Regions from separate parts of the Shouchella phoenicis genome, predicted to be linked through region 2. Evidence: riboswitches for the same ligand, from Rfam matches in the RefSeq annotation. Region 2 holds a riboswitch; each other region holds the start of a gene.
The links. A riboswitch is a leader RNA that binds a small molecule or an ion and turns the genes downstream of it on or off. The one in region 2 is predicted to bind S-adenosylmethionine.
Positions count from the first base shown of each region.

Region 1 (3,502 bases), 2.3 Mb from region 2:
AGTGAAACATTCAGTCCTTGATGAACTAAATCATTGAAAAGCGCTGTTTGGTCCGCATCGTCCGTAATCTGGACATGGTAGATTCGTTCGTCACTCTCTTTATTTTCAAGATGTTGCTTCACTTTTTGCGGTAGGTCATCAGGTATAATCGATCGAACAAACTTCTTCGTTGTCTCATGTACAGGTTGAGAGAGTACTTTTTCAACGTTACCCTCTTCAACGATGCGTCCATCATCCATCACTGCAACTTTATTACAAATCTCACGAACAACACCGAGTTCATGTGTAATCATCAATATGGTAATGTTGTATTCTTTATTAATTTGCTTTAAAAGCTGCAAAATCGAGCTCGTTGTTTCCGGATCAAGCGCCGACGTTGCTTCATCACATAAGAGAATTTCAGGGTTTGATGCAAGGGCCCGAGCAATTCCTACCCGCTGCTTCTGTCCACCTGAAAGCTGATCTGGATAACGTGAAGCAAATGCTTCTAAGCCCACATAGCTTAATAGTTCATTTACACGCTGATTCACAGCCGATTTCTTTGTCTTTACTAAACGCAATGGCGTCGCAACATTTTCAAACACTGTTTTCGATTGAAGTAAATTAAAGTGTTGGAAAATCATCCCGATATTTCGCTTGGCTCTTTGAAGTTGACGAGAATTTAGGTGCATTAAATTCTCTTTATTCACAATCACTTCACCTGCTGTGGGTCTTTCAATTAAGTTAACAGTCCGAATGAGTGTGCTTTTACCCGCTCCACTAAAACCAATGACCCCATATATATCGCCCTTTTCAATTTGTAAATCAATTTCGCGCAGTGCATGGATGTCTTGCCCATTCGATGAAAATGTTTTTGAGACACCTTTGAATTCAATCACACCATTTCCTCCTATCCATATATATTTAATCAGATTATTTAATAAAACGCTCCCTGATATCTTCGTCTTTCCTTTTTTAACATGTAAAAAGCCCCTCTTCCAAAAATGAAAGAGGGGCGAAAAGTCAATGAATTATCCACGCTCTTATCATCCAGGAAGTTTTCCTGCAGGCATTAGCACCTTCCACCATAGTGGGGTTGCTGAAGCGTCATCGGGCCAGTCCCTCCGCTCCTCTTAATAAGAAAATATTTAATTAGTTGTTGAACGTAGTGTAGCAGATTTTATTTTCAGAATGCAAGAGTTTTTTTATAATTTTTTAATGAAAACGCTTCATCGTGAAGCGGACTTTTTAAATACTTAACAATTAAAAGAGTGTCATCCATATTTGAATCGCAGATCCTAGAATAAGCAGCGCTAACAACCATTGCAGGACTTTCGTGTTCATGTTTTGACCACATTTCGCACCAATAGGAGCAGCAAGAACACTTGCAATAATCATAACAATTGCGGGACCATATAACACTTGATCGGTCGCTACTTTCCCAACCGTTGAGCCGATTGAAGAGATGAATGTGACCGCAAGAGAGGTAGCAATGGTTACTCGTGTAGGTAACTTTAATACGGTTAACATGATCGGAACGAGCAAAAATGACCCTGCCGCTCCAACAATCCCTGAAGCGATCCCAACAATAAACGATAAACTAGCCGCAAGAGCTCGATTGAAGGAGATTTGGTTGGCTGGTTGTTCAGGAATTTGTTTCTTAGGCAGAAACATTAGTACAACCGCAATCGTTGCTAATAAGGCATAGACGAGATTAACTGAGCTTTCAGGGAAGAAGTTTGACGCAAACGCCCCGATAAAACTCCCAATTAAAATGCTGCTTCCCATATAGATAATAAGTTTGCGGTGTAAATAGCCTGTACCTCGATAGGCCCATACACCTGCTAAGGCGGCAAAAAAGACTTGTACGGCACTAATACCTGATACTTCATGTGCCGAAAAAGCAGTGAAACCGAGCATCGGTGGAATAAAGAGGAGCATGGGGTATTTTATAATTGAACCACCAACCCCAACCATCCCTGAAATAAATGAACCGAAAAAGCCAATGAAGAAAATCGTGATAATGAACAAGATGTCCATAAAAATCTCCTAACCGATAAAAAAGAGGGATTCCTTCGCCCTCTTCTCATCATTCTTTACTCGCCTTTTTTTATATAGAAGGTGAGAACGCCACCTTCTTCTTTTGACTGTAACAATTCATGTCCAGTAGAATTAGCCCACGCTTCAAAATCCTTTAATGCCCCTTGATCCGTTGCTTGCACCTCTAAAACTTCCCCAACGTTTAGTTCCTTCATTTCTTTTTTCGTTTTTACAATGGGCATTGGACATGCCATTCCTTTAGCGTCTAATACTTTGTTTACATCCATCATTATCGTCTCCTTTTTGTTTAGCGAATGGCACAGCGATTTGGTCCGACTTCCATTTCTCGTTGTTCTTCTTCGCTTGGTTTTTTAACGCCTAGGTTCGTTTCGCGAATCTCTTGATAAGCATTCGGTTGTGGCGGTAGATTGTCTGTCACCATGGAGCGAAATGTCGTTTTATCATCCACAGTTAAACCATGATTTTCTTCAAATAAGACCCCTAATTTTTCTGCAACGCTGCCGTCTTCGTTTAATTCATCCACATTCATAAAATGAGCAGGTAGTACAATTAGCTCTGACGATAAGTCTTTGTATTTTCTATAGAGAGAGTTTCTTAGATCCGTTACCCAGTCTTCTGCTTTCCCTGCCAAGTCGGGCCTACCAATGGAATCAATAAACAGAATATCCCCTGATAGCAGATAAACATCGTCAATAATGAAGGACGTTGAACCGATCGTGTGACCTGGTGTATAGAGCGCCTGGATGTCAATTGTTGTAGCCCCTACGGTGATGTGTGTGCCGTCTTCGATCGATTCATAGCTAAATGTCACTCCTTCTGCATCCTTTGGAGGAAGCCAATACGTTGCCTTCGTTTGTTTGGCAAGGGTCCGACCCCCAGAGATATGATCTGCATGTAAGTGAGTGTCTAAAACATGCGCAATGGATACTTCTTTTTCGTTAGCAAGCGATACATAAGCATCTGTCATCCGTGCTGAATCAATGATAACGGCTTCACTACCCGAGATTACCATATAAGAAAGACAGCCTTTTCCAAGCCGTACAAATTGGTACAACTCGCCTCCTGCACTTAAATCAGCTACTTTGATGGGCTCTAAATGTTCACTCCAAGCCTTCATACCACCGGATAGATAAGCTACATCCAACCCTTCTTCGACTAGCATCTCCCCAACCATAATCGATGAATTTTCTTTTGCACATACAACGAGTATCGGTTGATCAGAAGGGAGTTTCGGTAAGATTTCTTCTACCCCATCCAGTAGGTCAAAATAAGGAACGTTCAAATAGTCAAATTGTGCGCCTTCCACTTTCCAATCCTGGAACGCATCTTCATTTCGAACGTCTAGAATAAACAATGGCTCTTGCTGAACCACTTTCATTGCTAGTTCTTTTGCTGACATCGCTCTTAAACTCATCTTACTTTCCTCCTTCATTTTTCCACTTGCTCATACCAGGAATCACAT
Region 1 is NZ_JBDFMQ010000001.1:405,544-409,045, reverse strand. It holds gene ABC361_RS02240 (methionine ABC transporter ATP-binding protein) at 1-878, opposite strand, end outside; SAM riboswitch class I at 1,020-1,122, opposite strand; gene ABC361_RS02235 (sulfite exporter TauE/SafE family protein) at 1,243-2,019, opposite strand; gene ABC361_RS02230 (sulfurtransferase TusA family protein) at 2,076-2,306, opposite strand; gene ABC361_RS02225 (MBL fold metallo-hydrolase) at 2,327-3,454, opposite strand; gene ABC361_RS02220 (sulfurtransferase TusA family protein) at 3,456-3,502, opposite strand, start outside.
Region 1: it holds a riboswitch for S-adenosylmethionine, as region 2 does, so the genes downstream of both, ABC361_RS02240 (methionine ABC transporter ATP-binding protein) here and metK (methionine adenosyltransferase) in region 2, are expected to answer to the same signal.

Region 2 (3,502 bases):
GTACCCTCGTCATTGAAGATGATGTGACCATTGGTCATCAAGTGATGTTACATAGTGCCATTATCCGTAAAAATGCGTTAATTGGCATGGGTTCCACCATTCTTGATGGAGCTGAAATTGGAGAAGGCGCTTTTATTGGTGCAGGAAGTCTTGTGCCACCAGGAAAAACAATTCCGCCCCATACGCTTGCATTAGGGCGACCAGCAAAAGTCGTGCGTGACTTAACTGATGCCGATGTAAAAGAAATGAAACGCGTGCGCACCGAATACGTAGAGAGAGGTCAATACTATAAAAGCATTGACATGTAAATGACAACATAGCGTTCAATTCAGGAGGTACTATGCCAAGATTAAATGATAAAATCATTCTGATAACCGGCGCAAATCGTGGACAAGGGAAGACAATTGCCCATGACTTGGCTAATGAAGGAGCCCATGTAATCGTTGGCGCGCGACGTTTGGATCAAGCACAAGCTGTCGCAGAAGAAATTGGTTCAAAAGCGACGCCATGTAAACTTGATGTCTCGAAGCAACCCGATTGGGACGCAGCCATTACAATGATTGTACAGAAGTTTCAACGATTGGATGCCTTGGTGAACAATGCCGGTGTGTTTCTTAAAAAACCGTTTATGGAATCAACACTTGATGACTATCAAGGTCTAATTGATGTCAACCAGCGCGGAGTCTTTTTAGGTATGCAGGCCGCTGCAAAACAAATGATCCACCAACAAAAAGGGTCCATTATTAACAATGTCTCCATCTCATCTTTTTCTCCAATTCGCCATTCTTCCCTGTACGCTTCTACGAAAGCAGCCATTACAACGTTATCTAAAGCGGCAGCGGCTGAATTAGGTAAGGACGGCGTGCGTGTAAACGTGGTTCATCCTGGTTTAATTGAAACAGAGATGGCAAAAGGACTTTACGATGATCCGCATTATATGGAGAGCATTCCCTTATCACGTACCGGGTCTCCTCTTGATGTTGCTAAGGCCATCGTTTTTCTAGCTTCTGATGACAGCTCCTACTGCACTGGGACAGAAATTGTTGTTGATGGCGGTGTCACGATAGGAAATGCTTTATAAGATAAAAAAAGAGCCCGGATATTTTCCGGACTCTTCTTTTCTGTACTTAAGCTTCTGCTTTCAGCACATCCGCTTTATCTGTTCGTTCCCAAGGAAGTTGAACATCTTCACGACCGAAATGACCATAAGCAGCAGTTTGCTTATAAATCGGACGACGAAGGTCAAGCATTTTAATAATGCCAGCAGGGCGAAGATCAAAGTGCTTTCTCACAAGTGTAACAAGGGTTTCTTCATCCGCTTTTCCAGTGCCAAATGTGTTGATGGAGATGGAAACTGGTTGAGCGACACCAATTGCATACGCAAGCTGAACTTCACACGACTCTGCAAGACCAGCAGCGACAATGTTTTTCGCTACATAACGAGCCGCATATGCGCCTGAACGGTCTACTTTCGTTGCGTCTTTTCCTGAGAATGCTCCGCCTCCATGACGTGCGTAACCACCATACGTATCAACAATAATTTTTCTTCCTGTTAAACCAGCATCCCCTTGAGGACCGCCGATTACGAAACGACCAGTTGGATTAATGAAGAACTTTGTGTTATCGTCCATTAGTTCAGCAGGGACAACAGCTTGAATCACGTGTTTCTTAATATCTGCTTGAATTTGCTCAAGCGTAATGTCTGGCGCATGCTGAGTTGAAATAACAATTGTATCCACGCGGACAGGTTTATCATTGTCATCATATTCAATTGTCACCTGCGTTTTGCCATCCGGACGTAAGTAGTCAAGCGTTTCGTTTTTACGTACTTCGCTTAAACGGAATGCTAGTTTATGGCTTAATGAGATTGGGAGGGGCATCAGCTCTTCTGTTTCATTTGAAGCAAATCCAAACATTAACCCTTGGTCACCTGCACCAATTGCTTCGATTTCTTCGTCTGTCATTTGTCCTTCTCTTGCTTCTAATGCTTGGTCCACCCCTTGAGCGATGTCGGCAGACTGCTCATCAATGGATGTGATGACTGCACACGTTTCGGCATCAAATCCGTATTTTGCTCGTGTATAACCAATTCCTTTGATGGTCTCACGAACCACACTTGGGATATCTACATAGGTGCTTGTCGTAATCTCTCCGGCTACGAGTACCATTCCTGTTGTAACAGATGTTTCACACGCCACACGTGCATTCGGATCTCTCTTTAAAATTTCATCTAGAATCGCATCTGAAATTTGGTCACAAATTTTATCTGGATGACCTTCCGTAACCGATTCTGATGTGAATAAGTGCTTTCCTCTTTTTTCAGACATTCTAATTCCTCCTATTCCATACTTTCGCTCGGAAATGCATGTTGTATTTTAAAACGAACGATCAGAGCTGACTTTGGTAAGTAGGCTAAAGGCATCTTATGCCCACGGACACACAACCGTAACTTATCCGTATCATTTTTATCTTCTCTTTATATGTTGTCACATACAAAACGAAAAAACTCTTTTCCACATGAGAAAAGAGCTGACTTGTTTATCGATCGTCTCTTATCTCCCAGAACAAAACTGTTCTGCAGGTTAGCACCTTTTCACTAACGTGATGGTTGCTGGGTTTCAAAGGGCCTGTCCCTCCACCTTCTCTTGATAAAAGCGTGATGTTATCTGTTTTAAAAAGCAGTATAACTTTAACTTGTGACGATGAATGATCGCCATCTTTTTCGAGCTATTTCTACAGCAAGCCTGTAAGAAATTAGTCGTTTTTTCAATGGGAATCGCAGGCAATGTCATAAGTTTGCGCTTTGTTCGTTTTCGCACATTAGCATAACATAATTTCCTCTACTTTGAAAGGTTTAAGAAGAGTCTTTGCTTTATCTCTTTTAAATCGAAATAAAATCTTGTATGATTGAACACCAATAAAAACATTAATTATTCTGAATTAGAGGTGTTTTATGTCTACTAAAACAAAAGTCATTCTTTTGATCTTTTCGGGATTTGCTTTCGGAACGCTCGCTTATCTAGGCTTCATGTATCTATTTTTACCAAATATGCTTGGATGAAGTCATTAAAGCAGGACCGAGGAGAGTCAAATGACAAGCGAAAGCTTCATGGTGTGAATACAGTAGCGATATGAATGGAGTTTTACTTCAGCAATCACTTCTCCATTCAACATCATAAAAAAACACATAAAAGCATCCTTTCACTTTTTTTCAAAACATCTTTCACTTTAGTATGGACTAATAAATATAATGTGTTATACTATTACCACGAACACCGACCATAAAGGAGCCGATTATGAAAATTTTAAATGGATCAACACAATTAGAGCAGCTACTTTCAAGTCCTAAGACGGTTCACCAACTTTCTGTTCCCTCTTTAGTAGAGCGAGCGTTAATGAATCAAGAAGGTGAATTAACAGATACTGGCGCGCTTTCTGTGCAAACTGGGAAGTATACTGGTCGCTCACCCAAAGATAAATTTATTGTAGATGAGCCAAGTGT
Region 2 is NZ_JBDFMQ010000001.1:2,704,566-2,708,067, forward strand. It holds gene ABC361_RS14490 (gamma carbonic anhydrase) at 1-308, shown strand, start outside; gene ABC361_RS14495 (SDR family NAD(P)-dependent oxidoreductase) at 341-1,081, shown strand; gene metK (methionine adenosyltransferase) at 1,128-2,327, opposite strand; SAM riboswitch class I at 2,550-2,655, opposite strand; gene pckA (phosphoenolpyruvate carboxykinase (ATP)) at 3,297-3,502, shown strand, end outside.

Region 3 (3,502 bases), 1.3 Mb from region 2:
CTTTTCTTAATCGCGTCCGAATCACTTTTGCAATCGGATCATAACTGGTTTTGGATATGTCTTCAATACGAAGACGGGTCGGATCTAGTTTATTGGCGACACCCATACTCGAAATTAATGGAATGTTTCTCTTTCGACACTCTTTAATTAAGTGAATTTTATATGAGATTGTATCGCTTGCGTCAATAACAAAGTCTAATTTATGAGAAAAGAAATCTTCGTATGTCTCTTCTGTATAAAACATTTTAAGCGCAACAACTTTGCAGTCAGGGTTTATGTCTTTTATTCTCTCCGCCATTAAATCCACTTTAGGCTGGCCAACCGTTGATAGCAATGCGTGAATTTGCCTATTCACATTTGTAATATCAACATCGTCTTTGTCAACAAGGACGATTTTACCGACACCAGAACGGGCAAGCGCTTCTGCTGAAAATGAGCCTACTCCACCAACACCGAGCACCGCAACTGTACTTCCTTTTAATCGACTTAAACCGTCATGACCAATGGCCAGTTCATTTCTTGAAAACTGGTGTAACACGTCCATCATACTCCTTTATTCATTCCATTTTGCTGTTGTGATCATATCATATTCTCCTCTAAAAGCACACTACAAAAAGCATTTCCTATACAGAAAATGCTTCGTGTTATCCCGATCTTGCCGTAGGAAGTCGATGCTTTGAACCTGCCAGGCAGGTGGGTGCTTTGTACCATTCATTTTAAGTCCTCAGCTACCGAGGCATGTAAGCAAAATAGCAACAGCAAGCTCCCTTTTTTAAAGTGTTGGCTCAAAGAATAAAGCCCTTACGAACAGATCAGGATATGTAATTATCGTTATCATATCAGGTTTTTCACCATTAAGCAATCATTTTTCAAAAAATTGCGACTAAAGGCATATGCTTGTTGTTTGTCCTTATATACCCAACATTTTTCACAAGCAAACCTTGCATATTAATCGAGTTTTCACGAAAAATATGATACATTCTCTTTAAAAGGAGGCAACGATGATGAGCGCCATTGTAATACAGCGATGCATTGAAGTAACGCAGGAGATTGCTTTACTAGAAAAAAGAGTCGTTGAAAGTTCCTTCGAATTAGCTTTGTATAGCGACCGCATTGAAACAAATACCGATCACTTTCCAATTGATAGTGTGTTTGATATCTCGTATCGATTTCCAAGCGACACACCACATTCATTAGGTTTTTTATACCTACACACTAGTAGAGGGGTAACGACGTACAAAATTAAAACGTCGCCAGAGCCCTTTATTAAAGAATTTAAAAAGCTTGTTCCTGAAACAAAATACCATCTATAATTTACTTTCCACTGTTGCATGTTCTTGATCTACTTCTGTCAGCAGTGGGAATGTAAAGAATGGTGTTGCTGACGAAAGTGGCGTCACAATAAACACTTTTCCTCCTTTTACTTCTTTTTCCTTCCAAACCTTTGTTTTTTCTAAATATGGCTTGACCTCACTTAGCTGTTCGTTTTTACAAAACCATACTTCTTGCGCTGTTAATTTTTCTGAAATGCCTTCCTCGATTTTCGTTAAACGATACGTAAAACGTGGCAATACGTCTCGCTGTTGTTCATGGAAAATAAAATCTTCTACCACGCTGTTTGCTGTTGTTTCTTTTCCGGCACCAGGACCGGCAAAAATAAGTCGTTCCATATCTTTCCCTTCAAGGGTAACAGCATTTAAAACGCCACGAATTGGCGCTAAAGAATGTTCTTGATCAATTAAAGCAGGCTTGACGAACCCTTTTAGGGACGTTGAATCTACTTCTAATTTCGCAATTAATTTAAAGGATAAGTGGAGCGCTTTTGCCGCTTGAATGTGCCACTGGTCAATATGACTTATTCCAACACGTTCAATATCATTTGGGGAAATCCATTGATCATAACATTGTCTTGCCAATAAGCAGAGTTTATAAACAGCATCCCACCCTTCTACATCAGAAGTAGGATCCTCCTCTGCATAACCTAATGATTGAGCTTGTTCCAACGCATCTTCATAGGTTCTTCCTTCCTCCATTTTTGTGAGAATATAATTACTTGTCCCGTTGAGGATACCTGCAATCGACTGGATATTCGTTGTAACTAACACACTTTTGAAAACATTCACTATAGGGATTGCCCCACATACTGCCGCATCCCAACCGTAATAAGCACCGTGATCATAAGCAAGTTGCTCAAGTTCTTCCCCGTGCAGTGCCACAAGCTTTTTGTTAGCAGAAATAACGGACGTCCCTTGCTTTAACAATGACTCCGTAAATGATTTTGGAAGGTCTGTTCCGTTTATTGCTTCAAAAACAAGATCGTATTGTTCCTGTTCAAAAAAAGACTCCCATGAAGATGTAAAAAGATTTCGGTGAACAGCCTCATGTTTCTTCACATCTTTCACTAAAATACGAATGATTTCGAATTTTTCTCCGATAATAGTTTCAATCTGTTCTCTGGAACGAATTAATCGTTCATATACGCCGCTTCCAACCGTACCGTATCCAATTAGACCAATTTTCATCTCTGTCACCCTCTCCTTCATTAAAAAAAGCCCCTCTTCTTGGATAAGAAAAGGGGCTTTTTGCCTTTGCTTATCTCTCAGAACCACTGTTCTGCTGAATGTAGCACCTTAACCTCACATAGGTTGGTTGCCGGGCTTCATCGGGTCAGTCCCTCCGCCACTCTCGATAAGTTCGTATGGATTTTAAACTTGATAGTATCCGTAATTATAGAGGGATGTGTTTCTTCTGTCAACCACGCTTCCCAAGGACAGAAAGATTTAAATCAATTAACTGTTCCACACTGACTGCACCTGGTGCATGTGTCATTAAATCACTAGCACTTGCCGTTTTCGGGAAGGCAATGACTTCACGTAAATTTGTTTTTTGTGCCAGTAACATGACAATTCGGTCTAAGCCTAGCGCAATTCCACCATGTGGAGGAGTGCCATATTCAAATGCTTCAAGCAAAAAGCCAAACTCTTCATTGGCTTGTTCCTTTGAAAATCCAAGCGTTTGGAACATTTTTTCTTGAAGCTCACGCTCGTAAATACGTTGAGAACCGCCTCCAAGCTCGTAGCCATTCAAGACGAGGTCATACGCTTCTGCTCGCACATCATCAGGATTCGACTCAAGTAAATGTTCATCTTCTTTTTTCGGACGTGTGAATGGGTGGTGGAGAGCCACATAACGTCTTGCCTGCTCATCATACTCAACGAGCGGAAAGTCAACAACCCAAAGGAAATTGAATTTACTTGTATCAATTAGGTCAAAATCCTTTCCGAATTTCAAACGTAGTGCACCTAATGAATCAAAGACAATTTGCTTCTTATCTGCACCGAAGAATAATAAGTCACCTGGCTTTGCTTGCATGCTTTCAAGCAACGCTTCTGTTTGTTCAGGATTAAAGAATTTTGCAATCGGTCCTTTTAACCCTTCTTCTTCAACCTTCAGCCAAGCTAAACCTTTTGCTCCATATGGCTTAACAAAATCCGTAAGTGCA
Region 3 is NZ_JBDFMQ010000001.1:1,377,175-1,380,676, reverse strand. It holds gene ABC361_RS07510 (tRNA threonylcarbamoyladenosine dehydratase) at 1-538, opposite strand, end outside; RNA gene ssrS (6S RNA) at 643-822, opposite strand; gene ABC361_RS07500 (hypothetical protein) at 1,005-1,313, shown strand; gene ABC361_RS07495 (homoserine dehydrogenase) at 1,308-2,543, opposite strand; SAM riboswitch class I at 2,590-2,695, opposite strand; gene aspS (aspartate--tRNA ligase) at 2,752-3,502, opposite strand, start outside.
Region 3: it holds a riboswitch for S-adenosylmethionine, as region 2 does, so the genes downstream of both, ABC361_RS07495 (homoserine dehydrogenase) here and metK (methionine adenosyltransferase) in region 2, are expected to answer to the same signal.

Region 4 (3,502 bases), 1.4 Mb from region 2:
CACGTGAAGCAAGCTACAAGAAGGTTGAAGGATTAATTGTTCTTGCCCAACTATTTTTGAAAGTTCTTCCACCATGGCATGTGTCTTCGTTAAGTCTGTACGCCAAATGTTTCGACCATCAATTAGTCCAGCTGCTAATGTTTTTTCTTTCGGAAACCCATGTTGCTTTATTTTTTGTAAGCTATCACTATAAATAAAGTCGAGCCCAATACCAGCAACAGATAGTTTCGTAAAACGACTAAAATCATCGACTCCTTCAAAGTAGGTTTGTAGAAGAAGATTGGCTTTTGGTGCTGACTCTGAGAACCACGTATACACTTCATCTAAAATCGCCCACTCTTCTTCAGTCACATCCCCAACTAAAATAGGCTCATCCACTTGAATCCAGTCTACACCAGCCTCTGCCAGCTGATTTAGCACGGTTGTATATAAAGGCAATAAACTTCGCACATGATCAACAAATGAACGACTGCCATAATGTTTTGATAGTTTAACAAATGTTACAGGGCCCAAGATCACAGGCTTTCCGGTAACCCCTAGCTCTTGCTTCGCTTCCTCAATTAAATCTAACCAGCGATTGTTTACGAGCTCCGGTTCTCTACCATCAAGTTCAGGTACGATATAGTGATAATTTGTGTCAAACCATTTCGTCATTTCAGCAGCAACCGCATGCTCACTGCCTCTGGCAATCGCAAAATACGAATCTAAATCAACGGTTCCACCTTCATAGTCAAAGCGATCAGGTACTAAACCAAATGCTGTTGCTGTATCGAGTACCTGGTCATAGTGAGAAAAATCGCCAACAGGGATATAGTCAAGCCCTGCATCCTTTTGCTTTTGTAAATGATTCAGACGTAATTCTTTTTGTTTTTTTACGTAGTCCTCTTGCGATAGTTTTTGATTCCAATAGGCTTCTAGATTTTTTTTCCACTCTCGTTGCTCCCCGATTCTTGGAAAACCTAAGCTTGAACTTCTAACTCCACTCATTTTTTCTGCCTCCTTAAATAGTTGTACTCACCATAAAAAAATCCCTTTCAAGAGAAAGGGATAGGAAATATACCAGAAAGTCACTAGCGAATGAACATGAACAACTAGTTTAAAAGGCATGATTTCCACTCTTCTCTAGATCCGCGTAGAGCTAAGCAGAACGATTCGGCAGGCAATCTGACTTCGCACATAGGTGCGTCACAGTGGCGGGACCGTCTTGGATTTTCACCAAGTTCCCCTATTAAGTAGTTGGACACTACACCGTTTCGTTTCACATATGAAATTAAAAAAAACCTTTTCAATGAAAAGGGTTTATGCGATCACATCGCATCCCCCTTATCTGCCAAAGTTCCCTTTGCTGGAATTAGCACCTTTTCCAATTGGAAAGGTTGCTGAAGCTTCGTCGGGCCAGTCCCTCCACTTCTCAATATAAAGAGTGTTTTCTTATGTATGAGTATTCAATTAATTTAGCATAAAGACTGAAAACTGTCAAAAGATAATTCATACAAAAGATCCATTTTCATTTACTTATCGACTCAACCACAAAATTAACGGCTGTAAACCCTGCTTTTATCGCGGAAATCTGTTAAACTAAGAAAGTTGACGTAAGGAGGAACATCTATGATAAAGAGAAACGATCCTTGTCTATGTGGCAGTGGGAAAAAATATAAAAAATGTTGCATGCAAAAAACAGAATCAAAAGCAATTGTCTCTCAAGAGCTTCATCAATTAGAAACGGAAATGCTTTATACTGCATTTACCCGCTACCAAAAGGAATTAACAAACTGGGTGCAAAGTTACCACCATGTTTACCCAGACGTCGAAGAAAATGTAACCGAGACCCTTTCAAGTATGCTGCTTGTATGGCTCATTTTTCACAAGCCAATTGAAGCAGATGGGCAAACCATATACGATACATTCCTTGAAAGCAAGTTGAGAAAAATTAAACGTCCACAAACAGCTACCATTATAGAAAGCTGGAAAGGGACAAAACCTGCTGTTCTTGAAGTAGTATCGGTACATGAAGATCAATGTGAAAGCATCCATTTATTCACAAATGAACGCTTAACACACATCATTCCGTCTGAACATAAAGACACAGTCGAGCCTGGCTCAACAATTATTGGTTTTCCTGCCAATGGTGAAAACGCTATGAGCTTTGTCGGTCCAGTTATTAGTCATGTACCTGCTAAAACTGCAGACATTAAAAACAAAATTGACGCATTCCGTTCAGATTCTGAAGGAGACAGCTTCACCTCTAAATGGCCACAACTTCTTTCATCGTTACTTGCGGAGAATACGCCTATCGTAAAGGCTGCTGATGATTTTGAATGGTCATCTGAACAAGTAAAAGAAACTGCCGATATTCTTTTGAGCGGCTTGAAAAAAGATCAACATCCACCGGAAATTGAACAACTTGCATTAGAAAAATGGCATGCGTTTACCTCAGCTAAAAAAGTCAATATTCGTAAGCCTGAAGCATTTGCAGCTGCAATGGAATATGCGCTACAAGAATTTGCGCCGCTTTCCGTTACACAAAAAGCATTAGCTGAAAAATATAACGTTAGTGCATCAACTATTTCGAGTCGTTCGATTGAAATTACAAACGAATTGCGTCTAGCAGAATAATTTTTGAACAAAAGAAGGTCTGATTTATGCGGAAACCATCCCTTCATACAGTGTTAGGAGTTGCTTTGCTCCTACTTGTTGTACTTGGATTTATATTCGTCCTGTACTATTTTGGCATGATTAGTCTGTTTTACCTTTTGGGAATTGAATATCGATCGCTTTGGTCTTTAGCCTGGTTCGTCATTCTATTTCTTGTAAGTGGCTTGATCATTGAAATGATAACGAAAAGCCTCATTTATACCGTTGTACCTAAGGTAAAGCGCTATTCTTTACAAAAAGTATGCGAAATTACAATCCAGTTTGTGTTCATTTTTCCGCTTATTCATTTTCTTGAACGATTGTTTACATCGATAACGATTCCAGTTGTTACACAAGCTGCACTGGCATTCTTAATAGTTACGATTGAAACACTCATAGAAAACAAAGATTATACAAAGCGAAATAAACCCATTTGAGAATACTCAAATGGGTTTTTCGTTACGCAACGTTTTCTATTTTTTGATCAACCTCTATAATTACCTTCTTTGATTCTCGATATCCAATGTATACAAAGAAAAGACCGATTAACAGATAGCCGATTGTATAATCAAATGCAGCATTTACTGCTAACGAAGGTGCATTCATAAAGCCGAAAAAGGAAAGAAGCGCACCAATTGCTGAAAAGATCCCTGCTTTATAGAAGTCTTTGTCAATTAAAAAGACGGTGATAGCTCCTAAAATAATGGCTGTAAACATGGCACCTTGTCCAAGTGGGACGATCCCTTCAGAGATGCCCGCAACAACATCAGGTGCTGGATTGTTAAAGCGTGTCATCATGTAGTTCGCAATATAAGGAAGAATGGCTAAGGCAATGGCTGGATAGTAACGCTTTGCATTATTTGCAAAC
Region 4 is NZ_JBDFMQ010000001.1:1,258,721-1,262,222, reverse strand. It holds gene metE (5-methyltetrahydropteroyltriglutamate--homocysteine S-methyltransferase) at 1-987, opposite strand, end outside; cobalamin riboswitch at 1,138-1,268, opposite strand; SAM riboswitch class I at 1,321-1,423, opposite strand; gene ABC361_RS06905 (SEC-C domain-containing protein) at 1,609-2,616, shown strand; gene ABC361_RS06900 (YrvL family regulatory protein) at 2,643-3,071, shown strand; gene ABC361_RS06895 (NCS2 family permease) at 3,094-3,502, opposite strand, start outside.
Region 4: it holds a riboswitch for S-adenosylmethionine, as region 2 does, so the genes downstream of both, metE (5-methyltetrahydropteroyltriglutamate--homocysteine S-methyltransferase) here and metK (methionine adenosyltransferase) in region 2, are expected to answer to the same signal.